DNA from 2 places in the Legionella sp. PATHC035 genome. Region 1 is predicted to be linked to the other one. Evidence: riboswitches for the same ligand, from Rfam matches in the RefSeq annotation. Region 1 holds a riboswitch; the other holds the start of a gene.

Region 1 (15,631 bases):
TTTTATGGGAGTCATAAAATCTGTAGGTGCTGTGCTTTGGTCTCCATTTTTACTCATTGGCGGTTTGGCGGGTCAGGGCAGTAAATTTGCTGCAAAGCTGTTCCCTTCAAAATCTTCGACTGCTACAGAAAGTGAACCATGGAAACTCAATGCATCCCCCTATACAAAGTTAACCAGCGACGAGCCTAGCGAGCAATCCGGACTTGGTTCGAAGGATGATAGAGAACCAGGTCACTATAATCCGGTGCTTGCTGCGAAACCCAGTTTTCCTGATGAAAGATCTCTGTTCGAATCTGCATCGCTCAATTCATTTACTACACCTTGAAATACATATCCTTCTGGTTGCTAGCAACGAGTTAATTCAAAGTGGGAGGTAGGTTTTTGGGTTCGATGTGCCTGAACCCAAAAACCCTAATAGAGACAGACCACTTAATTCGTATCCTCTGAATTAGATTCATACGTAGCTTTAAACGTGCTTGCGGTGTATAAGCAGCCTTCTCTCTCCATAAATAGCCTATAATTTAAACAAAGGTGCTTTATTGGAGTATCAAAGTGATTTCTAAGAATTCGGTCCTTTCTGCAACAGAAGCCGCCACTCCAATATGGCAAAATTTAAGCCTTACAGAACAAAAAAATATTTCAGACCGGATGGAGCAATGGTTTGCAGATATAGAAAAACACAATCAACCTAATAATATCGGAACAAATTCTTATTTGGCGACTCAATTTTTGTCATATTTTGGGTTAAAAAATGCCGCGGAGGTATTTGAGTTTCTAAAAACAACTGGCGGTAATGTGACATTAACCATGATTGCTCGAGAAATTATGAAAGAAGAGGCTCGAATTGAATCAATCAGGGAACGTAATACAGAAGCAATGCTCAGCCAACAGCGACACTTGATTTTTCTTCTCATGGGAATTATTGCAGAGCGAGAAGAACTGGCTAAAAATGTAGATCAGCTGATTCGTCTTGAAATCGACAAACATCTTCCAAAGGGTAAACACGAACAGAGTCAAGAAACCACTTTTGATCGCACTCCACTTCAAATGATAGAAGATATGATCGCTCATTACGTTGAAACCATTAAAGTTTTAGATGAAAAACTGGATGAATTGGAACGGCAATTAGAGCAGGTTGAAGAGGAATTAGCGGCTCTCGAAGAGGAAGGGCGACGTATGGACGCTTACCATGAGGCACTTCATACCCATATCGATATACTGGATGCGTATTTGCAACTGCCTATTTTCAAGCACCCGCAAGGAGACCCTACCGCTTTTTCTGCACAAAGAATATCGATTTTGGTAGACGATCTCAAACGGTATAAAGCGCAGGAAGAACTCTATAAAAGCACCGTTTCTGATGATCCCCAGATTCATGAAGTTGAAAAAAGACGTCTTAGTAGACAGATTAAAACGATTGAACATGAACTGAGTTTTCATAAAGTTCATCTGAACCAAACAACAACGAACTATGAACAATTATTTCGCTTCGCTTTGGAACAAACCCGAGCCAAAATACGAGAGCATCAGAGCATCCCTGGACAATTGGACCCTGAAATGGAAGGCTTGAAATTACGTGAACGAGGTTTGGTTTCCGCGTTGAACGTAATGAACAACAAGAAAATCCTTCTCAATGATAAATTAGAACAAGTGTTTGATTATTCACAAGCCCGTTTTAGTATGAAACATGAGGATGCAAAATTTCTTGTGCAAACCGATAATGGTTCTTATGCTCTGCTTCCTAAAGACAAGGATCCTAATCAATTGACTGAAGAGGACTGGATACAGGCTAAGCGTGATTTTGAGCAGGCTAAAGAACGGATTCAAACGCCTCGCTATAATTGTCTCGAAAAAATACAAGAAAATTTGCAGAAGCATATACATCGCTACGAACAACCCCTCAATTTAAGAGAAGTATTAAAAAACCAAAAATCAGAAATGCAACGAGCCAGAGATCAAATGGGAGAGACCTTAAGGGAAACGCGTGCCCAAAAAGTATTATTAAGTAGAAATCCCCGTTTGTCACATACTCCAAAAACAGATGCTCATGCCAGCTATTCACAAATGATCGAGAAATTTGAATCTTTGGTATTAAAAGCACCTAAAGAAGACGATATAGAAAAAGCACGAAATATTGTCGAAAGTTCAACCATATCCCCTAAAAACAAAGGGGAGCTTAATAAATTAATCGAACAAGTTTCGCCAGAGAAAATTATGGAATCACAGCAAAGGCTTCAATGGCTCTATAGTGCCAAACGATTAATAAAAGATACAACACCGACCCCTAATGTCGATCCGACATTGCCAAAAAAAGATTAGGCAAAATAAAACTTTTTAATTCACATGTAATTTTGTTAGGAATTGCATTCAGTGGGGATGATGAATGAGGGTATTTCGTGTATAATGCCGGCAATTTATTTTTCAGGTTGCTTTATGAATAAACAGGATTTTTACTTCGATTTACCTTCAGAATTAATTGCCCAGTATCCTTTGCCAAATCGTAGTGATTCGCGCCTTTTAATTTATGATCGTCAAAAAGGTGACTACGGTCATTACCAATTTCGTGAAATCGCAGATTTTTTAAACCCGGGTGATTTATTGGTAATGAATGACTCCAAAGTTATCCCAGCCCGTCTTCATGGCCAAAAAACGACTGGAGGGAAGGTTGAGTTATTAGTCGAGCGAATTACGGGTGAGTTCACTTTTCTAGCTCATATTAAAGCCAGCAAGTCATTGAAAGCGGGCTCAATTATTAAGCTGGAACAAAATAAAGAAATTGAAGTTCTTGATAGGCAGGATGATTTATTCACTTGCAAAGCGGATATGGATGTCTTGAAGTTATTAAATGGGATAGGGCACATTCCCTTACCTCCCTACATTACCCGAAATGATGAACATCTGGATCAAGACCGTTATCAAACAGTGTATGCAAAACATGAAGGCTCTGTAGCGGCACCAACCGCGGGTTTGCATTTCGATGAATCCGTATTAGCCAGCTTACATTCACGAGGTGTTGCAGTAGCTTATCTTACTTTGCATGTTGGGGCTGGGACATTCAGACCGGTTCGTTGCGATAACATCAAAGATCATAAAATGCATAGCGAGCGATTTACAATAAGTCCTGAATTATGTGCTGCGGTACATGCTACAAAGGCTGCAGGAAATAGGGTGATTGCAGTCGGCACAACTGCTATGCGAAGTCTTGAGAGTGCGGTCCAGAATGGAGTACTCACTCCATGCAGTAGGGATACAGACATCTTTATTTACCCAGGATATGAGTTTAAGATTTGTGATGGATTAATGACCAATTTTCACTTACCTGAATCGACTTTATTAATGCTGGTTTCCGCTTTTATTGGTCATAAACAGACGATGATGCTTTATCAAGAAGCAATTGAAAAAAAATACAGATTCTTTAGTTATGGTGATACCAGTTTATTGCTATAAATCCGCGAACTGTCTACCCAAAAACTGAGTGCAGCTGCTCGTCATCCCCAGCATGGCGAGGGAGCTCCATCCTGTAGCGCAGTGTCACAATGGGGGAGAGCCGGCGCTGCACTCACGATGAAGACAGTTAGCTTAATCAGGAGATCAGGAATGTTGGCAGCAGCACAGAATTTTTTACCCGTTTTAACTTCGGAAGCAGGTTTGTGTCTTACCACGGCAAATTGGCAAGAGGCAAAAGTAACCGCGGCATCTTTCTCTTTAGAGAGTCTGTTGTATAAACCGGGTCAAGATGTGCTTAAAAAAATATCTGATTTGTCACATTATCTCGTTTGGCCTGATGTTATCGTCCTGAATGCCGCATCACTTGTGGCAAATAAAGAAGGAATCTTTACGCTAAAATCTCCCTATGATGGTTCTAGAATAAAACTTAATTTGGGAGATTTGATCTCGTTGATTCAGCATTTAAAACCCAATGCAGTGATTTTACCCCAACACATCACCCAAGATTTTCCACAAATTTGGGATAACTGGAATGATGCGATTGTTCCTTTTATACATGCAGATGATCTCAAGGAACATGCAGTGGTTAGGACGCATGGCGTTTATTTTCATGTTATGAACGAGTTGGATTGGGAACAATTAAATCGTTGGACGCACCTGCCACGTTATATCATGGGCAATTTTGACGCCGAATTAATACGGCGCTTGCACGATCAGGGTATCGAATTTATTGAGACGGACGAACCAGCCCGAGCCGCATTGCAAGGAAAGGTTTATAGTCGTGCAGGGGATGTCGATTTAATGGATCCAAAAACACAAATGAAATTTGAGCTTATTGATGCCGAATGCGTTTGCCCCACGTGTTCCCAGCAATTCACCTGTGCATATCTTCATCACTTACTGCAGCATACTCCTTTATTGTGTCAGCGATTTTTGATTCAGCATAATGTGTTTTATGTGCAGAATCATAAATAAATTTTACCTTCACCCCTGCCCCTCTCCCGAAATGGGAGAGGGGAATTTAAATGAGTTTTCCTTCTCCCCATGGAGAGAAGGTGCCCTTAGGGCGGATGAGGGTATTATTACCTTCTAGCCGTTTATAAAGTTTGACAGTTTTTTCCATAACAGCTAGCATTACCAACAATTGATGGCGCGGGGTGTCGTGATAAACGTCTGAGAAATACCCGTTGAACTTGATCTGGTTCATACCAGCGTAAGAACGCCTTAAAACTGAATTTCATTTGAGCACAGTTAAGCTTTTGAATGACCTGCCTTGGTGAACGAGCTTTTTTGCCAGTGATTCCGAACAGTTCTAATGAAGGTTAACTTCTTCAATTGAGTCTTTACGCGATATCTTTAGCCATCCTTTATTTTATCAATCAATATAAGGAGCTATGGTATGAGCGCATTATCTACAAGAACAACTTTATTACTGAATTGGTATGCAAACCCATACCATACCCCAATTTTTGTTGCTCATTCATTAGGTTATTACCAACAGGAAGGCATAAAACTTGCAATTTTGGAGCCTAGTGATCCCAGTGATGTGACTGAAATTGTAGGTATGGGGCATGTTGATTTTGGTGTTAAAGCCATGATTCATACTTTAGCCGCTCGTGCGAAGGGTTATCCTGTGACATCAATTGGAACGCTATTGGATGAACCTCCGACCGGGCTCATCGCATTGAAGTCCAGTGGCATTAATTCATTCCAAGATATTGTCGGTAAACGGGTAGGGTATATTGGTGAATTCGGCAAAATCATTATTGATAATTTGGCACAATTAGCTGGTATTGATTCGGCCAGTTATGAAACAGTGCGTATTGGCATGAATGTGACTGATGCAATTTGTCGTGACCTAATTGATACCGGCATTGGTTTTATTAATTTTCAAAAAGTTGAATTGGAGCATCTCCGTGGTGAAACAGTATTTTTACGCCTGGATCAGCTAGCCGGTCTAGGTTGCTGCTGTTTTTGCTCCATTCAGTTTATTGTGCCTGAAAGGATGCTAAAAAATCCTGAAACCATTAAAGGTTTTCTCAAAGCCACCCAACGCGGCGCAGCGTTTACTACCGAAAATCCAGATGAAGCTTACGAACTGTTATGTAAAACAAAGCCTCAGTTACGAACGCCTATGTATCATACGATTTTCATTCGAAGCTTGCCCTTTTTCTCGCGCACGCTTTTGAATGTAGAACGTGATTGGAATAAGGTAGGGCGTTTTGGCAAGCATTTAGGAGTAATTGATGACTCTTTCTCAGTGCATTCGTGTTATACCAACGAGCTACTGCCGAAGATGCCTCATTCTGATCTAGAGCCTATTGCATGTTGTGTGGGTTAATAATTGTCGGTTAGGCCTTGGCCCCACTTAAGAAGGTTCAAGCAGTATTTGCTAATCATCTTGTTGTTTTTTCTTGGGGCAAGGCTCAACCTACGCTATGTTCTTTTTGAGTGATTTTAATGAAATGAAAAATGTTGCTGTTGTTGGTGCTGGGATCATGGGGTGTTTGCTGGCTTTGCGTTTACACAAGGAGGGATGGCAGGTAACCCTATTTGAGGCAGAAAGCGCGTTCAATAATTGCAGCTACGCCGCTGCAGGTTTATTGGCACCTTGGTCTGAGCTTGATAAAGCGGAACATGTAATTTTCAAGTTGGGAATGGAATCAGTTGATGCATTATGGAAGTCTGTTTTGCATCAATTAACGGAACCGGTATATTTTCGTCAAAAAGGTTCTCTTGTGGTGCACCACCCTCGAGATAAAGCAGAATGGCAGCAGTTCAGTACACGGATTGTGAGTAAATTAAGTGACTCAGGTTATCAAGTGCTCACTCAAGATTCTCTGAGGCAGCTTGAACCCGAGCTGGATCATTTCCATGCAGGGTATTATTTCCCCAAAGAAGCGCAACTTGATAATCAGAGTTTATTGCTGGCACTCAAAAAACATCTTTACCAACAAGGAGTCCTTTGGCGGGACCAAACTTATGTTTCTTACATCCACTCCGGTAAAGTAGAAACAGGAAATACCACTTATTTATTTGATTTTGTTTTTGATTGCAGAGGCCTAGGAGCAAAAAGCACTTTTGCAAATTTACGTGGGCTTCGTGGAGAACTGATTTGGCTTCATGCACCAGACGTGCAATTACAAAGGCCAATACGCTTTTTGCATCCAAGATATACCATTTATATTGCTCCGCGTCCGAACTCTTATTACCTTATCGGGGCCAGCGAATTGGAGACAGAAGACTCCAGTCCAATTTCAGTACGGACGACGCTTGAACTATTAACAGCTGCTTACTATGTCCACCGAGGGTTTGCTGAAGCACGAATCATTAAAACGGTGACGCACTGTCGTCCCACGTTAGTGCATCATCAGCCGCGAATAAAATATGCAAAGCAACTGATTGCGGTAAATGGACTTTATCGTCATGGATTTTTAATCGCGCCGGCATTGGTAGAAGAAATTCTACGTGGACTAAGGAGCAATCAAAAAGACATTTATTATCCTGAGCTCTGGGAGGCTTATTGATGATCATTTACATAAATGATGAACCACTAACTGTAGATGCATCCACTACACTACAGGCCATTCTTGAACGGCAGAACGATATTGCTGCACATGTGGCAATCGCAATTAATAATCAGTTTATCCCCAAATCAATGTTTGCGGAGACGACCTTGTACGAGGGAGATCGTATTGATCTCATCGTGCCAATGCAAGGAGGGTAATCATGTGGCATTTAGCAGATAAGCTTTTAACAAGTCGGTTGCTTTTGGGTACTGCGGGTTATCCATCACTTGAGGTAATGACCGATGCGGTAAGGGCCTCCAAAACAGAGGTAATTACCGTTTCTCTGAAACGACAACTGGCCAGTGGTACAGGTAGCGATTTATTTTGGCAAACCATTCAGTCTTTGAATTGTTGTTTACTGCCCAATACTGCGGGTTGTCGTGATGCACAGACTGCGATTACTACTGCTGAAATGGCGCGTGAACTTTTTAATACTTCATGGATTAAATTGGAAGTGATTGGTGATGACTTGAGTCTGCAGCCGGATCCCTTTGAGTTATTGCGTGCAGCGAATGAATTAGTAAAACGAGGATTTGAGGTCTTTCCATATTGTACTGATGACTTAGTTTTATGCCAACGTCTCATGGATTGTGGTTGTAGGATTTTGATGCCGTGGGCGGCACCTATTGGTTCAGGAAAAGGATTACTCAATCCTTTTGCGTTGGAGACATTACGTCATCGATTAACGGATGTAACCTTGATTGTCGATGCGGGGATTGGTAAGCCATCGCATGCGACACGGATTTTGGAGTTAGGTTTTGATGGGGTGTTACTGAATAGTGCGGTTGCTTCAGCGATTCATCCTATAGCCATGGCGGAAGCTTTTTCACATGCAGTTATTGCTGGACGAAGTGCTTTCGAGGCAGGTCTTATGCCGGAGCGGATTACCGCCCAATCCTGTACCCCTTTAATCGATACACCTTTTTGGCATCAGGAGGTTCTATGATGAACACAGTGTGGAGCAATACTGGTAGTGAAATCGATCAGCAAACAGTGCGTGGATTGGGTCTTGAAATGCAACAACAGCTATTCAATGGATCCAATTATCCCAAGGCAATTAAAATAAGCGAATCCATTTCTCGCGAAGACCTAGAAATCCTAAACAATTATTCTGGGCCTGTAGTTTTAGATTTTACTTTACCTTCTCAGCATCGTGATAAAGATGCGGATGATTTAACTGCAGGGCTCTCTTTTGCAGATGTTTTGGTCTTGAATACCCTTGAGGCCGAATTGATTTTAAAGCGTGCGATCATGACCCATCAAGCCATGCAGGAAGCGGCTCATGAATTATTAACCCTGGGGGCTAAAAGTATTTTTCTATTGGGGCGGCATCTGCAAGAAACTTCATGGGAACATGATTATTGGACAAATGGGCTTACTTCATTTTGGCTGACGAAAAATCGCTTCTCTGATGCAAAATATCCGGAACTTCGATCAGTTTTATCCGCGGCAATTACTGGGGCATTGGTTCTGGGGTACTCAGTCGAAGATGCACTAATCATCGCAAAAATGTACGCACACCAAGCAGCCCGTCTGGCAGGGACCAGTTTATATTATGGGGGGTTCCCAGAGAATGAAATGGACCTGCCTTATCTTTCATCCAAACCATTGTATGAGGCGCCCCAACCATTTCAACCATGTCATCGATTAGGTCTTTATCCTGTGGTTGATCGCTTCTCCTGGGTCGAAATGCTTTTGAAACTTGGGGTAAAAACCATTCAGTTGCGAATTAAAGAAAAAAGTAAAATTCTGGAAGAGGAGATGAAGCAAAGTATTGCTTTGGCTAAAAAGTATGGTGCTACGTTATTTATTAATGATTATTGGGACATGGCTTTAAAGTTGAATGCAGAAGCAGTGCATTTAGGGCAATCAGATTTAGATACTGCAGATTTAGATGCAATCAGAAATCAGGGATTGTTACTCGGAGTAAGCACTCATTGTTATTATGAGGTGGCACGAGCCCATGCGATTTGTCCTTCATATATTGCGATTGGCCCCATTTATCCAACGACCAGCAAAGAAATGCCTTTTTTAGCCCAAGGGATTGAGCGCTTACATCGCTGGCAACGCACTTTAAATTATCCTTTGGTTGCAATAGGGGGGATCACTATTGAGCGTATGCCCGATGTAGTTGCTACAGGAGTTCATGGTATCGCTCTGATTTCTGCAATTACGCAAGCGGATGATCCCCACAGAGCGACGCAGCAACTGTTGAGTTTTGTTGAATGATAGACATTATTGCTAATTATGTTGCGGCAAAATCTAGGTTAAGGAACCCAATATGACGGTTTTATCTGAGTTAGAACGTTATTCTCAGCAAATTAAATTAGAAGAAATCGGCCTTCATGGACAACAAAAGCTGCAAGCGGCAAGGGTATTATGTCTTGGTGCAGGAGGCATTGGAGCTACACTGCTTCCTTATCTCGCTGGTGCAGGAGTGGGAACGATAGGGATAATCGATGGTGATTTCATCGACGAAAGTAATCTTCATCGGCAAATTCTTTACCAAGAAAAAGAGGTTGGCCAAGCCAAAGCTGCTGTAGCAAAGATGAGGTTAAATACGCTCAACTCAAAAATTAAGGTTCATGCGTATGACTTTCGATTAACGGCTCATAATGCAGAAGAAATCATCACTCACTATGATCTTGTGGCGGATTGTTCCGATAACTTTTATACGCGTTATCTTGTGCACGATATGTGTTATCGTTTAGAAAAGCCCTATGTTTATGCCAGTGCTTATCAATTCCAAGGACATTGCTCTTTGTTTTACGGACAACAAAATCCATGTTTGCATTGTTTGTTTCCAGTCATTCCTGATACTACCGTCAATTGTCAAAATGGTGGTGTTATCGGTACCTTGCCTGGATTGTTAGGGATTGTGCAAGCGACTGAAATAATTAAATGGATTACCGCTAGTGGTACTTCATTATTAAATCGATTGCTTTGCATCAACTTACTGACAATGGAAATAAAAAATATCCATCTGAGCAAAAATAAAGAATGTCCCTTTTGTGTCTACGGCCATACTCTAGACGAAAACGCTTTTGGATTGTGTCTGTCTTCAGAGGCGATCCACGCTGTTGCAATCTCCGGTAAAAATTTGTCCAATTTTCTGCAAGAAAACCCGCGGTTATTTTTGTTGGATGTACGAACCGCTGAGGAACACCATCATAAAAATCTAGGTGGAAAATTAATTCCCTTGGATGAGCTCTCTGCGCGCCTTGATGAGCTTGATCTCTCAGGTCCCATTCTTGTTTATTGTCAGTCAGGCCAAAGAAGCCAGAGGGCTGTACTGTTATTAGAGCAGGCAGGATTTCGCTCGATTTATTATCTTGCTCAGGGACTCAATTCATTGAATGAGGCTTCTTGGGGAACAGCCCTCAAAGAGTAGGAGGCTTGATTGATGTTATCGAGGATAAAACTCAGACTTTATTGAACTTAGGTCTAGATAATGCTGACGCCACTCCATGGTTTATGGTGATTAGATTGACTGGGATAACATCTATAAATTAAGCATATCAAATAACGGATTTATACCAAATCAATTCTCTGTTGATGAAAATTAAGGTAGATTTAAAAATAGTTTCAAAAAAAGAATCTTATAAGGGCAGGGATGTATTATTTTTTAAGATTAATCGCAGCAGTCTTAATGCCATTCGTTTTTAATGGAGTACAGGCTGCTACCCCACTTACTTTTAAGCAGGCACTGGCCATCGCTTATCGTAATAATCCCGAACTGCAGGCAGAAATAGATAAAGCCCAAGCCATGAGAGGGGCTTTCATACAAAGTGGATTGTACCCTAATCCCCAACTGGCTCTAACGGGTGAAAACTTTGGTGGTTCGGGCAGTTATTCAGGTTATGAAGCTGCAGAAACCACTGCTTCAATAACTCAACCTATCCCTTTAGGTGGTCGTCTCAAGTATTTAAAAACCGCAACCTATGCGGACTATTTAGCCTCTTTAGCACAGATTAATGTTCAGAAAGCAATGCTTTACATGACAGTTGGAGTGACTTACGTTGATGCTCTTTATGCTGGGCAATGGTATCAGGTTACTAAAAAATTGACTCGCTTAAATCAAAATATTGTTTCAGCGATTCAGCGACGAGTTAAAGCCGGTGCTGGCGCGGAACTGGATTTACGGCTAGCACAAGTCCGATTAGGAGATGCAAAAATTCAGGAACGAAAAGCAGAGCGAGATGCTTTAGCGCAACGAGCAAAACTTGCTCGTTTATTAGGTGACGGTCTAAGAGTGGACCGCCCTTTGATTGATAAAGGTTTGCCAGGACTAACCTTGAGATGGTCTGATTTATTAAAAAAACTACCACAAAGCCCGCAGTTGATCCAAATGCAACTCCAGTTACAGGCCAAACGAGCAACAATCACCGCGACTAAAAAATCGGTGTGGCCCGATTTAAATATTCAATTGGGGGGACGTCATTTTTCTGATGATGGTAGTAATGCTGTAGTGGCGTCTGCATTTGCAGAGGTTCCCGTTTATAACCGCAATCAAGGGAAAATCATGACAGCAGAGGCGCAATACACGCAGACTGCTCACGAACTACAAGGTACACGTCTTGATGTGCGTCAAAATATCTATACCGTTTTTTTACAAGCCAAACAAAGTAATTATGAGGCCAATTTAGTTACGGATTCTTTATTGCCTTTGGCGAAAAAATCCATCAAATTAGCCCAAGATGGTTATCAGATGGGGCGTTACAGCTATATTGAATTATCCACAGCCCTCAATACCTTGTATGAAGAAGAGCGGCACTACCAACAGGCCCATGCCGATTATCATAAGTCGTTGATTCAACTGACAGCGCTATTAGGATTGCATCCTTCTAAGGAGAGTAAATGAGACCACTAAAATCAGTTTTTTCTACCCTATCACTGATTATTTTTCTATTAGGATTCAATTGCTTTTCTCTCTGGGCTTCAGAAGAATCCTCTGTTGCAGAAAAAGAGGAGCATCAGGAAGAGATTGCTAAAGGCCCTCAGGGTGGTCGATTGTTTAAAGAAAGCAGCATTGCTTTAGAGTTATTAATTTTTGAAAGAGCAATGCCACCCCATTTTCGAGCTTTTCTTTACAGGGATGGTGCGCTTATTTCCCCTGAGGCGGCCCGATTAACCGTTCAACTGACTCGATTTAATGGAAAAAAGGAAGAAATTACCTTTAAGCAGATTGAGGATTTTTTGCAAAGCAATCAAATTGTCCAAGAACCTCATTCTTTTGATGTCAGTATTCAATTGGCGTTTGACGGCAAGCAATATCAATGGCATTACGCAACTTATGAGGGGCGCGTAAAAATTGTGCCAGATATTCTGAAGTCGGCTGATATTGAAGTAGCAACAGCGCAAAGTCAGACCATAAAAACTCAATTAAAAGTGGTCGGGAAAATCGTCCCTAATCGTGATACTTTGGCGCCCATCTATGCTCGGTATTCGGGCATTATCAAGTCATTAACCAAAAATCTCGGTGAAGAAGTCACTAAAGGAGAGGTATTGGCGATTATTGAAAGTAATGAAAGTCTGCAAAACTATACCATCACAGCCCCGATCACCGGAACCATTATACAAAAATATGCGACCAATGGAGAGCTTGCGCAAAATACCAAACCCATTTATGAGGTGGCTAACTTGGCTACTGTCTGGGCTGACTTCACCCTGTATCGCAAAGAAGCGCCTCTTGTCAAACAAGGCATGGAAGTCATTGTGACTGGAGATGGGGGAGCGCCTGAATCTACAGCGAGTATTTCTTATATAGCGCCTTTAGGAATAGAGGACAGTCAAACTACTCTGGCTCGAGCTGTTTTATCGAATGACAATCATATCTGGCTGCCCGGTATGTATGTGAATGGTTCTGTAATTATCAAAGAAAAAAAAGCGCCAGTGGCGGTATTAATTTCTGCCCTACAAAGTCTTAATAATGTGGATGTAGTCTTTGTTCAAGAAGGGGATTATTTTGAAGCAACCCCAGTTATTTTAGGAGAAAAAGATGACCAATGGGTCGAGGTGATCTCAGGGCTTGATGCAGGACAGCGTTATGTGAGTAAAAACAGCTTTTTTATGAAAGCAGAGCTTGGTAAAGAAGGTGCAAGCCATGAGGACTAAGGAATAGAAATGCTGGAACACATTATTCGCTTTTCTTTAAAACATCGCTGGTTTGTGCTTTTATTTACCCTGATTATTGCCATTTTGGGTATTTATAACTTTCAACGTCTTCCTATTGATGCTGTGCCTGATATTACCAACGTTCAGGTACAGATTAATACCCAAGCCTCTGGATATTCTCCGTATGAGGTGGAACAACGTATTACCTTCCCAATTGAATTGGCCATGAGTGGTTTGCCCAATTTGGATTATACCCGTTCTTTGTCGCGCTATGGATTATCACAAGTTACAGTGGTGTTTAAAGATGGAACTAATATTTATTTTGCCCGCCAGTTGATTAATGAGCGCTTACAAGAAGTAAAAGATAAATTACCTCCAGACGCCGAAACCACCCTAGGGCCCATCTCAACAGGTCTTGGTGAAATTTTTATGTACATCGTCACCAATAAGCCTAATGTGCCAAAAACCCAGCAGTATAATCCAACCGAGCTTCGTTCCATACAAGATTGGATTATTAAACCTCAATTACGAAATGTGGAGGGGGTTGCCGAAGTCAATACCATTGGCGGTTATGAAAAACAATTTCATATTACACCGGACCCGATGAAGTTGGTGCGTTACCGTCTAAGTCTGGATAGTGTGGTTGAAGCATTAAAACGTAATAATGCGAACGTCGGTGCGGGTTATATTGAAACGAATGGCGAGCAATATTTAATCAGGGTGCCGGGGCAGGTACAAAATATTTCCGATATTGAAAATATTGTTATTGCCAGTTTTGAAGGCACCCCAGTTCGAATTCGTGATGTGGCTGATGTTGCTTTAGGCAAGGAGTTACGAACCGGTGCTGCAACTGAGAACAGTAAAGAAGTAGTGCTTGGTACGGTCTTTATGTTGATGGGTGAAAATAGTCGAACGGTTTCTCAGCGCGTTGCTGCCAAAATGAAGGAAATTAATAAATCGCTTCCCGAGGGGGTTGAGGCCGTTACCGTATATAACCGTACTTTATTGGTTAATGCCACCATTCATACGGTGACCAAGAACCTTTTGGAAGGCGCGCTCTTGGTGTGCATCATCTTATTTCTATTTTTGGGAAACATTCGAGCAGCGCTTATTACTGCTATGGTGATTCCCTTGTCGATGCTATTAACTATTACTGGCATGGTGAGCAATCAAATCAGCGCGAATTTAATGAGTTTGGGAGCCTTGGATTTTGGTTTAATTGTGGATGGCGCGGTCATTATTGTTGAAAATTGTATTAAGCATTTGGGAGAACAACAGCATGCACTGCATCGTATTTTAAATTTGGAAGAGCGGTTAAAAGTCATTTCGCATGCCACGACGGAAGTAATTAGACCCAGTATTTTTGGTGTGTTTATTATTACGGTGGTTTATTTACCGATACTTACCCTGACTGGTGTTGAAGGAAAAATGTTTTTACCGATGGCAGAAACCGTAATTATTGCGCTATTAGCCTCGATGCTGTTTGCATTAACTTTTGTACCTGCAGCTGTAGCTATTTTTTTACGCGGACACCTGCAAGAAAAGGAAAATGCTTTAGTGCATCATCTTTCTATAGGTTATGGCAAAGTATTGCGACGTTGTTTTCATGCGCGAAAAACGATCATTGGTGTGGCTCTAGGTTTAGTGGTTATCAGTTTATTAATTGCCTTTCGTTTAGGTGGTGAGTTTATTCCAAGCCTTGATGAAGGAGACATTGCCATGCATGCGATGCGAATTCCTGGAACCAGTTTGACCCAGGCAATTACGATGCAGGATTTGGTCGAAAAACGAGTCAGAGAGTTCCCTGAGGTAAAAACTGTTTTTTCCAAGTTAGGGACTGCAGAGGTGGCTACTGATCCTATGCCTCCGAATGTGGCTGATACGTTCATTATTTTAAAGCCGCGTAATGACTGGCCTAATCCTAAAAAAACGAAGCAGGAATTAGTACAAGAAATGGAAAGCGCGCTAAAACAAATTCCAGGGAATAATTATGAATTTACCCAACCTATTCAAATGCGCTTTAATGAACTTATTTCAGGAGTTCGTAGTGATGTGGCAGTAAAAGTCTTCGGTGATGATATGGATACCTTGTTAAAAACAGCGGAGGCGATTAGTGCTCAATTAAAACAAATACCAGGAGCGGCTGATGTCAAGGTCGAGCAAGTCAGTGGATTGCCTCTCTTAACCATTGAAATTAATCGTGACTCCCTGGCGCGTTATGGGTTACAAATAAGTACGGTTCAAGATGCAATAGTGATTGCCACGGGGGGCAAGAAGGGTGGGGAGCTTTTTGAGGGGGATAAGCGTTTTGATATTGTAGTTCGTCTGCCTGAATCGTTGCGAACTGATCCGAACGTGTTGCGCCAAATATTTATACCGCTACCTCTTGCCAAGGATGGAGAGCAGCACTTTATTCCTATAAGTGAAGTCGCCTCATTAGTTCGTAGTGAAAGCCCAAACCAAATCAGTCGCGAGATTGGAAAACGACGGGTGGTGGTTAC
Region 2 (15,631 bases), 840 kb from region 1:
GTGTAAGTGTTTAGGAGACTCACAAAGGCTTTGAACCACGGCTAAATTACCATCTTGGCACGCTTTTATAAATAGGCGCTGAATGGTCTGCGCCCGAGGGGAATTAGTTGATAAAAGGCAAAGTTTTTTCATAGCCTCCAGCTGCATGGTATTTGCGGCGTGGGTCAATGCTTTTTCAATTGCCACAAGGGATGGGGGGTTGTCCTCTGATTGAGCAATAAATAGGGCGATATCCCAATGCCCTAGTTCAATCGCTGCCTGAAACAGCTTATTAATCCCTGATTGTTTGGGCATATTATCCGCAGAATCATAAAACAATTGAATAATACCCAGTTGATCATAGGTAATTGCCGCATTGAGAATCTGCATCAGTTCCGTTGAGGATGGCTCATAATCATAGCTGTTTAAAAGATACTTGATAACCTCTAACTGGCCTTGTTCTGCTGCCAGGAAAATTATTTTTTCGAGCTCAGCTGAGCTCAATTGTGTTTTATTGTTTCGACAAAGATGATCTACAACGCGCCATTGATTTGATCTTGCCGCAGTTCTTATCGCTTGATTCAATGCGTTGGGGGCAATTTGATCTTCTAAAAGAGCAATTAAACCCAAATTGCCATGTTGTGCCGCTTTGATAAAAATTGTTTTGCCTTCATATTCTTTTGCTGCCCAATTAAGTCGTCGTATCGGCTCATCTTCTAAATGTTTAAGAATTTGTTTTCTGATGAACTCATCATCGATGACGGCAAGAATTTCAATCAAAACCCGTTCGTACTCACTGACTTCATCAGCAACTACCGGACTTAAAGACAGGGCATCGATAAAGGCATTTAAATCAAAATGTTGCCCGTGACAAAGGAAGGCGGCTTGAGCTACTTTTGCTTGCAAAGCATATTTGTTATCGAGTTCGTACTTTGCTTGTGGTTTGATTAAATCCAATACGCTCAGTTTGCGAGTTGCATGAAGCCAGGTATCTTCGATGAGATGATAATTGTGACTACTCCATGCAGATTGGCTCGTTTGCGCGATAATGCACGAATTCAGGTGTTGCTTTATGGCTTCACTTTTTTGGTCGATGATTCGCCCGCAATCTGGGTATTTTCTTAACCGGCGCAGTAATTTTTCGTCCTCCAGCAGCATCGGATGGAGCGCAAGGTTATCGAGAATTGCCTCAAATACACGTTGAGTCACTGGATTTTTTTCCTTAGACAACATCGAAAATAAGGCCATCAACTGAAAAATAATTTCGGGATCCGAGGTATGTTCCTCGGTGATTTGTTGAATGAAGCGAGTCACATGTTCTTCATTGATATGCTCTAAAAGCTTCGGTTTATAGGGTAATAGATAAAATACTGCACCTTCATTATTGGATAAAAGTTGTTGTGCGCTATCATCATCGATTAAATGAGCTAAGTGTTCCAAGGTTTGAGGAGAATATTCCCGAGCAACAATCGGAATAATGATAGGTAACTCATGCGCAATAACTTCAGGTTGATTTAAGGTATGGTTTAAGGTGTGTAACCATTTTGAATTTTTTTGTTCCTCTGAAGTGATTGCCGCGATCAGAAATTGTTGGCCAAAGAGTTTGTGTAACGCTAAAAAATTGGTTGGTTTTAAGGAAAATTGCAACGGGGAATCTGTTCGAGGAATATCCTTTAATTCATTCTTGCTCAAAGTTCCGTCGAGTGCATAGTGCTGAAATGCTGGCTCATCGCTTCGTGTTTGTTTCGCTGCTTCCAGGAGGGGCTTGGTTTCCGGAAAGTGATTGAGTAGAGCAAATAAGTGAAAAATTTCATTGTCTTCCGAGTACAAAGTAAATAAATGGTATTTGAGAAAGTCATGAAATAAATAGGTTTGCAGAATTTGTTTCGTGGTGACATTACGCTGTAAAAGCCAGAGTATTAATGCAGCAAACAATTCGGGTTCGCTGACCCATTCTCGACATAATCCAATGATTCCTAGTGGATTTTTTTGATTGGCTAATTGTTCGGTTAAACGAATTAAATGGTTTTCAACTCGTTTAATTGCCTCCTTATGTTTTAGTTCATGCAACTCAAGCACAACACGTTTTTGAATTTCTGGATGATTTTTAAATAAAGCTTCATTGCCTTGATAAAAAGACAGGAGTTTGTTTTTATTTGTCTTCAATAAGGCAAAAAATAATTCATTCCATCGAGCGCCCAGATACGGCATTTCCGGTTGAGATTTAGATAATAGGTATTTCAACGTGATTAAAAATATAGAACTTGCCGAATCTTCAACAAATTTTTGACTGCAAAATTCAAGATAATCCATAAACACTTGGTGTTGTTCTAATTGGTCTATGAGCTCATCTGTTTTTTGTTTATTTAATTTGGCAATGCGTACCTCAGCCAAAAGTCTTCGGTGTGTTGTTTTTGCTTGGATTTGTTCTGATTCGAGAAGATCTCTGGAAAGGTAGTGATCGGAAAGATGAAGTAATTCTTCATTGGCATGAAGCCAGTTAAATAGCTCATTAATGATCATCTTTTGGCTCGAGCGGGTAAAGTTGGTATAAGATGTACTACAAATGAGCTCTAGTCAAGATATTATTTGGGCTTTAAGATGATAATTTGGGCTTGGTGTTGCCTAAATATATGCTTTACCTAAAATGAATATAAACAGGAATTAAATTGACCAAAATAAAATAAGCATTGAGCAAATAGAGGGGGGTTAAATATTCTGAAGATCAATGGAACATCTTTCATCAGATCCTAACTCAGTAGAGAGGCCTACAGCACTCGCCGGACCAAAGGGGAACAGGAAGGTCTGCTGCATGAAGGTCTTCTCAATCTAAATATCTAAAGTAAATTATGGGCTTGTGAGTCTAGTGGAAATAAAAAAATTAAGTCTGATTAATGGGCATAATCAGACTTCTATGCAGACTAATACGAGGAGAGTCACCACATCCTTGTGGTATAGCTTCTTCCATGATGCTATAAATTCCCTGTAAGACATCCACTGTCATTCCTCGTTGATTTTAAGCATAACAAACTGTCCTCAATTATCATCGCTTTTTTATCTCATATTCGTGTAAGAAATTTCTCAAAGTGAAAGGACAACAAATCCTTATCAATTTTTAAAATTGAGATAAAATCTGCGAAGCTAACTCCATTGTTCAATTGCCGCAAACGGTACAAATACTTTCAGGCTTCCCCAGGAATTACTCCAGAATACATCACCATCAGTTCCGTCGCCATCCGAGTATCCCCACACCCATAAGTTATACAAACGATCACTCGTTGCTTGAAAATAAAGTGTACTTTGGGCTACGGGAAATAATTCGTCGTCATCTGAGTTGGAGTGATCTTCAGACCAACCGGTTCCATCACTCCATAGTTGAAAGCGGGGATCTTGTTCAATCCGAACATCATTACCATTAAAATCAAAACTAATGATCCGAATTGCAAGATAGCCATCACTATGTGCAGTAGGGCCCAAATTGGACCAATCGTGCCATGCAAAACTGTATTTTATAAAGGGCGAAAAACGAACCCAGGTACTCTCTGCAATTGGTCTAAAAAATATCCCCACACCGGAAGCGCCCAATGCGGTCCCCCCACTGAAAACACTGTAGTCAGCGATAAAGCGACCATCTGCCTTAGATGCCTCTGCTTGGCCTCCTGTATTATCATGAACTAAGGAGTCAAAGGTCCATTCAAAATCATAAGGAGGGGCGGTCACAATAAGCAATGAGCCACTTTTTATTTTGGGTTTTATTTTAGGATAGGTGGGTAAAACTAATTTAGTCTTTGAATGCTCGGATATTTTCCGCAATTCCTTGAGACTTTTTTGTGCCTCTTTATCTTCATAAATGAGTTTCGCTAAAGGGTTAAAAATGGTGGTATAATGCTTTAATTTTTCCGCATTGATCGACTCACGTAAGTCCATCTTTTTTTTGAGCTCTTGCTCTATGTAATCCATTCCTTTTAAAGCAATATTTTGTGAAAAAGGTTTGCCATTAATAGCAACAATCCGCTGGCGTGTATCATCATGATTTCTATCGTCCATGGCTCTCTCCTTGAACTGGTAACTCCTTCCTAGGAGTTGCATTTCCTCCTCTTTTTTGTCATTAAACAATCCTTATTGACTGATATTTCGACAATAAGTATAGCATATTTTTCAGTGCTTACTGAGTTGAAAGCGATTGCACTAATCAGGATCTATTCGTTTTTCTGTACTACTCATCATGTAAATTTTAGATTTTTTTCCATTTCGGTTTGTTCCAATTGATCAATAGGAAAATTGATGGTCCAAGGCTTTATGGGTTGTGGTAATATGGTTTCTGTGCAGTAACTTTCCAAATCTTCAGCGGAAATATGGTCAATATTGAATTCGTCAACCAGGAGTTGATGTGCCTCTTCAAAATCAGTCACTATTTTTTGAATGGAATCATTTCCTTCGCTTTTAGAGAATTTCAAGTGTTTCGATTGGGCATCCCAAGCTAATGATTTACGACCCTGTTCGGTTATGATGCCAATTACAGTTTTAGAATCGCGTATTCCAATGGCTAAGGGATAACGCTCCAGTTTGAGTAAATTCAGGGCTGCTTTTTCTTGACTGATAGGGCATAAATTAGTCTGCATTAAGCGAAGCCATCCCTGCCTTGTCTTTTTTTCGAGCACATAAACGTTATCAATCGAGTGAAACTTGAATTCATCCTCATTTTGAGTAATCGGCTCATTTGTTCCTGTAATCCGTATCGGAAATCGAGGTGCCGAAGAACCGAGGCCCGGATCTAAAAGGAATTTTTGTTCATCAATTTGTACCATTAAAATCAGATGCGTGAGAGGAAGCTGAAGTATTTCGGGTGAATTGACCGCCGCCCCCATAAGGACGCGTGCAGCACAAAATGAAACAGCATACCCTAGTTGTGATAATGCATCAAATAATAAGGCGGCTGATTGAAAACAATAGCCACCATGTTCTGCGGTAAGTAAATTCTTATAGCTAAAAAAAGATAATGAATCTCTATAGACAGGGTGCTGCCGGGAAATTTTCCTTAATTCAAAATTTGAATAGGGAAAGGTTTGAACATGCGCAAAATAGATGGCGTTTAAATAATTGATTTTCTCCTCACTTGAGGTTTTATCAGGTAAGGGCACAATTTTTATTGCTTGCAGATACTGTTTTAAGTTTATTTTCATGGTGGCTATTCAACCTATTTGTTTCATGATAACGGTACTTAATATTTTGGTTTAATTCCAGTAGGGTAATGCACTACAGCGAAGAAATTTATAACCATCCTCCACTCGGGGAACATTGTGTTCCCTCTCTGTCATCCCCGTACAATGAGCGCTCTCCTCATGGTGATAGGTGCTATTCCATGGAGAGGCCTGGCTATGCTTATGGTGACGGGGCGGGTAAGTATAAGCGCTTTTCACTTTAAAAATTCCCTTACCCGCTTGCAGGAGAAGGGCAGGAATTGAAGGCATCGCTTATCTTCGCTGGTGATCCACATGGACTTCACGCACTAGGGCGAGCCATGCTTTCGCAGCTTCAGAAAGATAAGCGTTTCTGCGCCATGTCATTGCCATATTCCATTGAAGTTCCTTTTCTTTAAGTAAAAGAGAATGAATTTGGATGTGTTGCCTTTGCATCGCAATCATTCGTGGCAAAAACGTAACCCCAAGGCCTGCAGAAACCAGTTCTAACATAAAATCTATTTGACTGCTTTGTGCCACTATTTTGGGCTCGAAACCTATTTGGTGGCTCGCATCCATAATCATTCGATGTAAAGCAAAGCCACTCCCGAAAAGAATAAAAGGAATCTCTTTCAGCTCCGATAAAGAAACGGAATGTTTCGTTGCCAAGGGATGGTTTGATGCTAAGAGCGCCACCAACGGTTCAGAGCGGATTGGTTGACAATCAAACTCTTCAGGAATTGGTAATAAGGTCCCGGCGAAGTCGATGTCTCCTGCCCGCAAACATTCTGCGAGCTTATCACTTCCATGTTCGATGAGCTCCACCTCAATACCTGGATAGAGCTGATTATAACGAGCAAAAAGGGGGGCAAAAAGGGTGCTGCTTCCTACAGGAGAAATACCGAGGCGTAATCGTCCTTGCTTTAAGCCCCGTATCTCATCAAGTTCTTTCAGAAGATCATCCCGCTCGGCAATCAGTTTGAGGCCTCGGTGATAAACAATTTCGCCCGCTTTTGTAGCTACATTACGTTTCTTAAATCGCTCGATGAGGGGAAAACCCAATTCATCCTCAAGCTGTTTTATTGCTTTACTCACGGTGGACTGGGTTGTGAAAAGAATTTCGGCTGCTTTGGAAAAACTCCCTTGGCGTACAACCTCGATAAATGTATGAAGCGGTTTAAATTCCATAAGTATTCCAAAATAGAATGAATACAAGTCTATAAATTCATTTTATTCATAATGAATAAAGATGTACACTTATTTGAAAGAATAATGATCATAACGGATGAATATATGGCATTAAAATGGGTGAAAAAGCCCCTATTTCAAGTTGGACTGGTTTGCCTATTTTGGCTGACCAGCGATCTGGTTGTTAAGCTTACCAAACTGCCTGTGCCTGCAGGAATCCTGGGCTTAGGTGTGGTTTTGCTTCTTTTGATGACCAAATGCATGAGATTAGACAGTATAAAGCGCGGCACTGAACTACTCCTTGGAGATATGCTGCTTTTCTTTGTTCCAGCGGTGCTTGCAGTCCTCGAGCATCATGAGTTTTTGAGTGTCCTGGGTCTTAAAATTCTGTTTGTGATTGTGTTAAGTACACTTTTGGTGATGTTAGTTACCGCGGTGGTTGTCGATTGCTGTTATCGTTGGAGAATTGCTCATGTTCAGTCGTCTACTGGCTAACTCAGCGACACATACGGTCTTTTGGTCATTTATAACCATAAGCCTGTACTTCATTGTCAAACAATTGTATCGCCGGTGGTCCTTTTGGTGGCTGATGCCGCTTATTCTCACCCCCCTTCTAATAGCCTTGATGATTCATCTATTGCAGGTCAGTTACCAGGATTATTTTCGAGGAACACAATGGCTGGTCTTATTACTTGGACCAGCTACTGTCGCCTTTGCTATTCCTATATATGAACAACGTGCGCTGATTCGTAAACACTGGCCCGTGCTGTTCATTGGGGTCATTACTGGAAGTTTAACCGCCATACTCTCAAGTTGGGCATTAGCTGTTCTGTTAGGCCTTGATGAAAATGTACGCCTAAGCTTGTTACCGCGCTCGATTAGTACACCATTCGCCATGGAAGTCTCTCGTGTCATTGGCGGCACACCGGATCTGACCGCCATTTTTGTTATTATTACGGGCATCTTGGGAGCAGTTATTGGTGAGCTGATTCTCATGTATGTATCGTTCAATTCATCCCTTGCACGAGGTACTTTTTTAGGTGTAGGCGCCCATGCAGCAGGAACGGCCCAGGCGCGTAAAATAGGGCAAACCGAAGGAACAATTGCCAGCTTGGCGATGATCTTGGTTGGTCTTGTAAATGTAATTCTGCTTCCTCTAATCAGCCATTTTCTGAAATAACCATGCTACTTTCTGGCCGAATCTCAAGTCATCCCGAGCCTCAGCGGTATTCCCAAGCCTACTTCTGTGCCACAGCGCGGAGATCCCCGGTACTTGAGAGGACGTGTAACGAATTATGAACCAACATTAAATTTCAGTTGTTAATCACTCCTTAAGCTTAGTTGTTTTAAACTGATAAAAAGCGAAAGAGGAGACTACCATGTCAAACAAAAAATTTACTGAACGTTTGAACCAGGAGCTCGATGAGCTTGGTGTTCCTGAGTTAATGACTGAGCGGGTACAAGTATGCTCCAAATTATTCCAATTACCTAAATTTAAAATTGAAGCGCTCTTGCACGGTGTTGTTGCTTTAGATGACGAATCCATGCAAAAAATTGCCGATGAACTTGAAGTCAGTGCGGATTGGTTGTTTGGTGACACTAAAGGAAAAACAAAGCTTCACTAGTTAGTTATACAATGCCGGAATCTTCGGACCCTGTTCCACCTTACTTCGAGGACAACAAGGGAGCTCCCTGTGGCAAGACAATACCACAATTAGGAGGTTGCTTGTTGCACTCGGATGATGGAGGCAGTGGTTCGAAGACAAATTTTCAGGCTAATAAGGTCGGTTTTTATAATTAATCAACACTTGCCTTATGGACCATTTGCTCCACTTCTTTGTCCAGTTCAGCTTGTGCCAATGAAATAATGCCATCCAATGAACGTGAAATCTCACCTTGAGTAAATGGGTTAAATGAATTGGTAGTATAGGCAGAATACAACATGGCTAGGGGAAATAAAACTGAGAATAGCACTTGCCTTACTGATTCACAAAAATAAGCGGCTGTATCTAAGAAAAATTCAGGGCCTCCACAATATTCAGAATGAGATAAATAATAAGGGATCGCACACAGGGTACCGACCAACAACATGAGGGGGGCATGAACTATTCCAACCAGACCTTTGCAAAAATCAAAGAAGAGATTGCCTTGTTTCCAAGAGTCTGCTTCAATTTTTATGGTCTCATGGGCACTTCGTACTGAAGTAACGACAGTTATTCTTCTTTTAATTTTTTTGGCGTCATCAATAATGGACTGGTAATCTGGTTGAGATTGGCTTAACTTTTTATTTATTTCTTGCACCCCTTGATAGAGATCTTTATAAAACTCATATTGCATCATCGCATTAATTGCCCTCAATGCAGGAACTTCGTCAGCATCTGTTAAGGCTATCAGATCCCAAGAAAAATGTTCTTTTCCCCGAAAAAAAGTCCAGGTGTTGAAAATTTTATTAGGATCAACCATTTCTTTTAGGTGCGTCGGTTTAGGTATTAATGCGGCAGAAGTAGCTTTTCCGAGACAATATGCCCATTTCTTTCGGCAAGTTTCATTAAGAGTCGATTCTAAATGTAATGTAATACGATTGATTTTAGGTTGAGAAAAGAACAACTTGTGACCTCAGGTAGGATAAAAAAAGTGCTTAATTTTATTGGGGGTATAGTAACAGATCAATGAAAATAAGTCTTAACAAGAGAAGAAGTATGGCTATTGCAATCAGGTTAAGGATAATTTCTTAACCTGAACCAATCTGTTTTGTTTGTTATTGTAAGATTCGGTGGAACGTGTTGACTCCGTGATTGATTACATCAACACCATTAGCAACTCTGGGAATTGTAGAATTGGGTGAGAAAAATCCGAGTCCCGCTTGAATTCCTCGAACGATGTTGGCACCTGCAGCCCAATTATTCAATGTATTAGGGGCAATTGCTTCGAATGCATGAATTGCAACATCCGGAAGATACTCGATTACTGCCGCTTCTGGATTATTGATGTATTGATACATAACAAGCCCAGCTACCAATGCATTGTAGCCTCGATACACCGTGCTCCAGCTTAACAGGTTATACATAGTCACCGATTTTTGGGGTGTTGCAGATTGTTTTTCATAAGCCATGTTCACTACTCCTTATTATTGTAAATTATAGAAATCCTTTTATCGTGCCACATTATAAATTAAGTTTTGAATTTATATAAGAAATCATTCTACTAAGACCCCTTAAATTCCTTCTATAATTAAGGTTGAAGTTGAAAAAAAACAAGTTAAAATAATGACTTGCTTCTGGAAAACCTTAATAAAAAAATGCACAGGCATTTTCAGTAGCTCAATTACGCAGTGGATTAAGCCAGGATTTAATCCCCATTTATATTTTTTAAAAGGATTTTGAAATGCCAGGATCAACTTCAAACATATTAAATCGTCTTCAGGCACGCGTGCCAACCTCTTCTTCAGCCCATAGGAATACGCAAAGAACGAATGGCGGTTTATTGGTGACGCAAAGTACAATACAGGCAGGAATGCAAATTAATAATACAACAAGTCCTATTGCGTTAATCCCTATCGCTTTTGCCCAGACCCTAAACTCCGGGTATGCTGTAGTACGCTCCGATACCCACCTCAATGAAAAATTGATCCAAGGGCTTCAAGCAATTTTTTCTGCAGTGATCTTGGGATTGGCAATCAGTTTGGTATTTCATGATGACCAAATAGTGAAGCAAGTCATGTTCTTATTTCAACTCCTCTATGGAGCCTTGTTCCTCGTTACCTGGGGTGGTAGCGAGGTTTCTAAAGATACATCGTCAACACCTACCAACAATGGAGTCGCACCTCTTCTACTTAAATCGATTATTAAGAGCCCTGCTGAGGACGATTTAGAAAAGGGTGAAAAAAGTGAAAATGAAGAAGAGGTTGACGCAAGTGATGACGAGAAAATAGAAATAGAGGAACAGAGAAAACTCTCTAACTCGAAGTAATCTTGGTAGCGAGGAGCTATTCTCATTCTGCATAGGCTGGCCTTGAGCAGTTCTTTGCCAAGGTCAGGTGAATATGTCGCGGGAGGGTGCATTGCACATTAGAGCAGGCTTTTAAATATGGGATGAAGGCTGCGGTGCGCTATCCTCTCCAAGTTTTATACCAGTCAATATTTTTTGAAATATATCAAAATTTTTGCTTTGTGAACGGGTATCAATGATTGGAAACATGATGTGGTGGAAAAACGAGGCTCTTTTTTCAATTTCCTCAGCATAAATTTCAGCGATGAGTTCGGGTTCATTTTTAAATTCGCCGCAACCCCAGGCGCCAAACATTGCATAAGGTTGGTTGGCAATAATCAAGGTGTCTAGTTGTGCTGCAATGCGTCGTCGTAAATCATCCCGGTGTTCTTTGACGACTTCTGGCGCCTTTGAATGGGATTCAGCAAAGTGTTCTGGTGCTGCAGATCTTAATTCACGGAAGGGAAAAATATTAGTTGGCACGAGAAATGAAAAGCTCATATCCGGATCAGCAACCTTATTGGTTGAAAAATCATCCATTGATGGTGTAATCAATACTTCCGGGCCTCGAAAACAAATTCTCGGTTCATCGCTAAGGAATGTTTTACATGCGTTCGGTGAATAGGCTTCGTTACAACGTTTCTTTAAAATTTCGAGTTCTTCATTGGTCATTCTCCTTCGGCCTTCTACCAATTCCACGCCTTCAGGAGTATAAAGAAATGCATTCTCGTAATCTTTATCATATCGGACTATTTTATCAATTAATGAAAGTGCGCATGTGGTTCGATGCCACATGTTTTCTTCCTGGGCACTTCCACCTTCCAATGACCCTCCTCCAGGATAGAGGGAATTGGCCATATTTAATATGGAATAAATTTTTGCATACTTTTGGGTAGCTTCCATCGCCGTAACACCCCAATCTTGGTATACGACCTCAACCACGGGAGGAGGCTCGGATCTTTTCTTCTCCCAGGAAATCATATTTGCCGTTGCTCTCTTTGTTAATTCCTGTAATTTTTTAAAATCACTGATTGAAGTTAACGTTTTGCCCATGCTTTCATGACGCCAAAGCTCACCAGAGAGAGAACCTTTGAATAAATTGGGTTTATGGGCTTCATGAACACTAAAAATGGCAGCATATTCTACCGCATGACTGACGCTGGGAGATTTTCCTCTAAAAAACTTTAGTAGCATAATGCACAAACCCTTATTTTTTTCATTCAATATGCCTCGTTATGGAACGCTCTGAATCAATATCTTAAAATAAATGCATCAAACAAACAGGCAACAAAAGTGTTAATAAAGACTACTGGAAAGAACCTTATATCCCTCCCTTTCTATCAATTAGAGTTGAAAACCTCTAATTCTATGCGTAGACGAATTCATCTGGCTATATATTGATAATAGTGTATATGATTTGGAATTCAAGAACAGCACGCAGGTCTGCATGTGTTGACCGATTTCAGACACAGAATTCATTCATCGGACTCGCTCTACTGATTTATTCTTAAGAGAATAACCAGAAACAAGCTTGAATTAGAAAATTGTCAGTATTTAGTTGAATTTATATTCCTTAAGCCGCAAATAAGTTATATTAAGAGAATCATAGAACAAGGAGCGTTTATATGATGAAAAAATTAATAACACATTGGATTGGGTTCATTCTATTTTCTTTTTCAATTCAAGCTATTGCCAAAGATACGATCACCGTTCAAGTAAAAACAGATGAAAAAACAGCTGCTGCTTTAGGATTTACTGTGGAGGGTAAAAAATCCGGTGCTCGCGGAAAGTCCTATTCAGGCAAGGGACCTGCGAATAAGGTATATATTTTTGGCTATCGAAAAAATTCAGCATTTGGTCCAGATATTTTATGTGGTTCCCAAAAGCTCGCTAAAGACAGTATTGTGACTTTAGTAACTACAGGAGATCATTGCTCCATTGAAATCGATTAGGGGCTGCTGACCATTCTTCGACACTCGGGTTATGCAGGATGATTGTAGTGTCTTTATGAATTTGCGAACATGAGGCCCGCATCCTCAATCATCTGCTCATATATCAAAACCAAAACCGAGCCTTGATGAATTTCCAAGATAATATCAGCGCGTCGTGTTCGATTGAAACACGAAGTTTTTCCTGGAAAAGAAAGTTGCGAATGATTCAGCTCCCATTGAAGCCCCTTTGAAGAAATAGTTGCTGTGGGTATTCCGATTAATGAAATTTTTGTATGCATGGGTAATGAGCACCCCATACTTGAATTTTCATTTAAAACAAAGCCGCGTATCGGGGGCGCATACAAAAGACAATTTGTTTCCATGAAAATATTAATATTATTCAATACATGATCCAAATGCCCGCCATTGATTCCGACAATAATCGCAGGTAATAAATCATTCTCTTTCAAATAATGCATCGCCTTTTGATAATCACTAGAATTTTGATCGGCTGAATGAAGATAAGGATGGTTTTCTAAGAGCGCTGGTCGGACAGAATCCAGATCCCCAGTGATCAAGTGCGGGCTAATTCCACGCGCTAATAGACTATTGGCTGCCCCATCCGCTGCGATAATGGGCAGGTTCAGCCTTTTGAAAAAGGACGACTCAGGTAATTCTCCATTGAGGCATAAAATCGATTGATAGCCTGTTAAATTAATTACATCGTGCATCATAATGTCTTTTTAAAAGAATAAGCAGCAAACTGACAATTAAGCCTACGACGTTAGAACTGATCACAAAAAAGGAATCCGTGCTGCTTCCATAAATAATCCACGCTACAGAACAGACGAGGTAATTAATCAACATGATCATCGAAAGATCCTGAGTTGATCGTGTTTTTAAGGATTTGATAATTTGCGGCAATAAGCCGATAAACGAAGTAATAAAAGCAATAACACCTGAGAACATCACTATTGACACATTTTCCTCCGCTCAGACGAATGAGATCAGGTTCCAAGGGTTGGTTCATCCTCTCAGCCATAACTGGCACCCCTAATGTACGAACAATATTTTACCATGAAGGGTAAATGCAGAAAAGTAAATCCTCTCAATGCTTCATTACTTGACCATTTTATTTGCTACAACATCATTTCGCTTTCATTTAAATCAGAAAAATTTATTCAAATACAATCTAATTACTTTTAATTAAAAACGACATCTAAATAACCCAAAGAACCATAAAAAATACTAAACGTTAAGATTTTGTTAAGGTTGAGGTTCTAAAATATAGTTTATAAATTGATCAGTTAGAGGATTCATTTTATGGGTAAGGTTATTGTTATTCATGCGAATTGTCATAATCCAACCGCAAAAGGTGATTTTGCATTCGCCGGTAATATTGCTAAGGATATTGTCCGCGAGCTCGGGAAAAAGGGAGTAACGGATATTGATGTCGTTTTAGTCAGTACGCTTGATGGAATTCCTCGATTTAAAAGTATGTACGGGAATCCAGTCAATGGTCGTATCTCAATAGAGGGTACTGATGTTGGACTGTCTTCCTTGGAAGAGTTTGATGCGGTTGAAAATACAGTGGTAGCCTTTATCGATGCCAATCGGTGTAAGCATTCAGCTGCTCATCTTGTGAAACGAGTTCTCTCTCCTGACAGCAAATTCTTATTTGTAGGAAACGTAAACCAAGCGGCCTTTGCAGACATGTTTATGCAAACATTATACCGTATGCAAGCCAAGCAGGATCAACCTGAGGTCTATGACTCATTTAGTGATAAGGATATGTTGATTGGCAGTGCAGGTATTGGCCAAGATCGATTAGGTTTACCTACCATTACTAAAGCAGAGGATTTACCGGCATTAAATGGTCCTGAGAAAGCGTCTCTTCCGACGGGTAAATATGGTTTTATGTATCTTGCCGCAGTAGATTCTTCTAAAGATTATAAATTAATCGCACAATACATTAAGTTAAGTGGTCAAGATAAATATGTTCTAGTCGGGGATTTTGGCAGTAAAAAATCGGATATCCAATATGCATATTATCATGATACGACATTGCCTACTTCCAAGTCACTGCCAGCAATCGAATACCATCAAAGCTTACCCAATGGAGTAATGCGCCAAACAGTTGCTCGTTCATCAGGCGATTTGGTTTTGTCAACGGGGGTTACCAGTACTTTGGAAGCGATGAGGGATAAAAAGCTGACCTATTATCAGGATATGTCAAACAATACCGAATTCGTTGCCGCTTATTTAATTGCTGTGAAATCAATGGTTGCAAGTGATACCACTTTATTTGGCGCCATGCCAAAGATGATTATCGAATTATCAAATCTGCTTTTTGCAAACAAGCCACTCAGTCGGGTTGATATGGAGCGTACCCATGAGTTGTTAGAAATCTCTTCTATCAGCTCCAGATTGGTGGACACGAACCAGACGATTATGGATCAAGCCAGTGGAAAACTCGCACCAAGACTGCTTACTTTTTTGGGTGAGTCACGTAAGACACACGATTCAGTTCAACTCGCCAATATCTGTGCTTCATTACGTAAAAGAGGTGAATTGGGTAGTCCAGTGCATGATCAGGCCCTCAGAAGAGCTGCAACTTGGGGGCGATTATTTGAACTTAAGGTGCTCATCAAATCAATGCCGAAACCGGATTTGGATAAAACAGACTCTAATTATCAACGCACAGCACTGCATTGGGCCGTTTATAGCAAAAATTTGGATTGCGCGCGCGCATTAGTGAGAGCTGGAGCATCTCTAGATCTTCAGGATAGCGAGGGGCAAACGCCGCTTCATAAGGCCGTGGTACGGGGTGATCGAGAAATGATCAAAATGCTTATAGAGGCAGGTGCTTCCCTAGATATTCCTGATAAGTCGCACCATAGCCCTAAAGATTGTGCCCCAGATGGTGGTGTCCTGGCATTTATTAATGATTGTCATTCTCACCTACAACTCAAAGCCTAAAACATCTAAATAAGCCATAAAAATGGGTTTTCACCTCAAGGTTGGGGAGCTTAAAAGTCCCCAATCCTTCTTCGTACTGACGCAGTTTTGTCCTTGTTTAACAGAATCACCAGGTTAAACTTTGTGCAAAAAGTCAACTTTTTTCATCTGTTCAAAAGGCTTTCTTTTTTGCATAATGGACTGCGATGTCAGTTTGGTTAAAATTTTTTCTTTCTAAATTGACATTAGAGTTGATTATTGATCCTTAAAGACATGTTCCTTGAGGATGTTTTTCAGATAAGGAATAAAAATGAAAAAAATTGTTTTGTTAATCATGGGATGGACTTTAATGGGTTTGGCAGTAGCTGCAAACAACCCCAAAGAAGAGGTTCGGCATATTGTGACGCT

Evidence for each region. Region 1 has a riboswitch for thiamine pyrophosphate ahead of OQJ13_RS14055 (ABC transporter substrate-binding protein). Riboswitches for the same ligand answer to the same signal wherever they lie in the genome.
Region 2: it holds a riboswitch for thiamine pyrophosphate, as region 1 does, so the genes downstream of both, OQJ13_RS10430 (SemiSWEET family sugar transporter) here and OQJ13_RS14055 (ABC transporter substrate-binding protein) in region 1, are expected to answer to the same signal.

What each region holds. Positions count from the first base shown of each region.
Region 1 is NZ_JAPHOT010000001.1:3,195,934-3,211,564, forward strand. Features, by position in the region: gene OQJ13_RS14035 (hypothetical protein) at 1-325, shown strand, start outside; gene OQJ13_RS14040 (hypothetical protein) at 553-2,319, shown strand; gene queA (tRNA preQ1(34) S-adenosylmethionine ribosyltransferase-isomerase QueA) at 2,434-3,447, shown strand; gene OQJ13_RS14050 (queuine tRNA-ribosyltransferase) at 3,598-4,422, shown strand; TPP riboswitch at 4,591-4,684, shown strand; gene OQJ13_RS14055 (ABC transporter substrate-binding protein) at 4,847-5,788, shown strand; gene thiO (glycine oxidase ThiO) at 5,913-6,974, shown strand; gene thiS (sulfur carrier protein ThiS) at 6,974-7,174, shown strand; gene OQJ13_RS14070 (thiazole synthase) at 7,177-7,962, shown strand; gene thiE (thiamine phosphate synthase) at 7,959-9,245, shown strand; gene OQJ13_RS14080 (HesA/MoeB/ThiF family protein) at 9,298-10,407, shown strand; gene OQJ13_RS14085 (TolC family protein) at 10,666-11,877, shown strand; gene OQJ13_RS14090 (efflux RND transporter periplasmic adaptor subunit) at 11,874-13,130, shown strand; gene OQJ13_RS14095 (efflux RND transporter permease subunit) at 13,140-15,631, shown strand, end outside.
Region 2 is NZ_JAPHOT010000001.1:2,359,579-2,375,209, forward strand. Features, by position in the region: gene OQJ13_RS10365 (ankyrin repeat domain-containing protein) at 1-2,502, opposite strand, end outside; gene OQJ13_RS10370 (hypothetical protein) at 3,121-4,026, opposite strand; gene OQJ13_RS10375 (arylamine N-acetyltransferase family protein) at 4,203-5,162, opposite strand; gene OQJ13_RS10380 (LysR family transcriptional regulator) at 5,454-6,347, opposite strand; gene OQJ13_RS10385 (CidA/LrgA family protein) at 6,453-6,842, shown strand; gene OQJ13_RS10390 (LrgB family protein) at 6,820-7,527, shown strand; gene OQJ13_RS10395 (hypothetical protein) at 7,727-7,972, shown strand; gene OQJ13_RS10400 (hypothetical protein) at 8,145-8,954, opposite strand; gene OQJ13_RS10405 (hypothetical protein) at 9,106-9,459, opposite strand; gene OQJ13_RS10410 (hypothetical protein) at 9,732-10,316, shown strand; gene OQJ13_RS10415 (poly(ADP-ribose) glycohydrolase domain-containing protein) at 10,428-11,528, opposite strand; gene OQJ13_RS10420 (hypothetical protein) at 11,960-12,286, shown strand; gene OQJ13_RS10425 (thiamine diphosphokinase) at 12,340-12,996, opposite strand; gene OQJ13_RS10430 (SemiSWEET family sugar transporter) at 12,980-13,246, opposite strand; TPP riboswitch at 13,233-13,330, opposite strand; gene ankY (Dot/Icm T4SS effector AnkY/LegA9) at 13,589-15,244, shown strand; gene OQJ13_RS10440 (hypothetical protein) at 15,534-15,631, shown strand, end outside.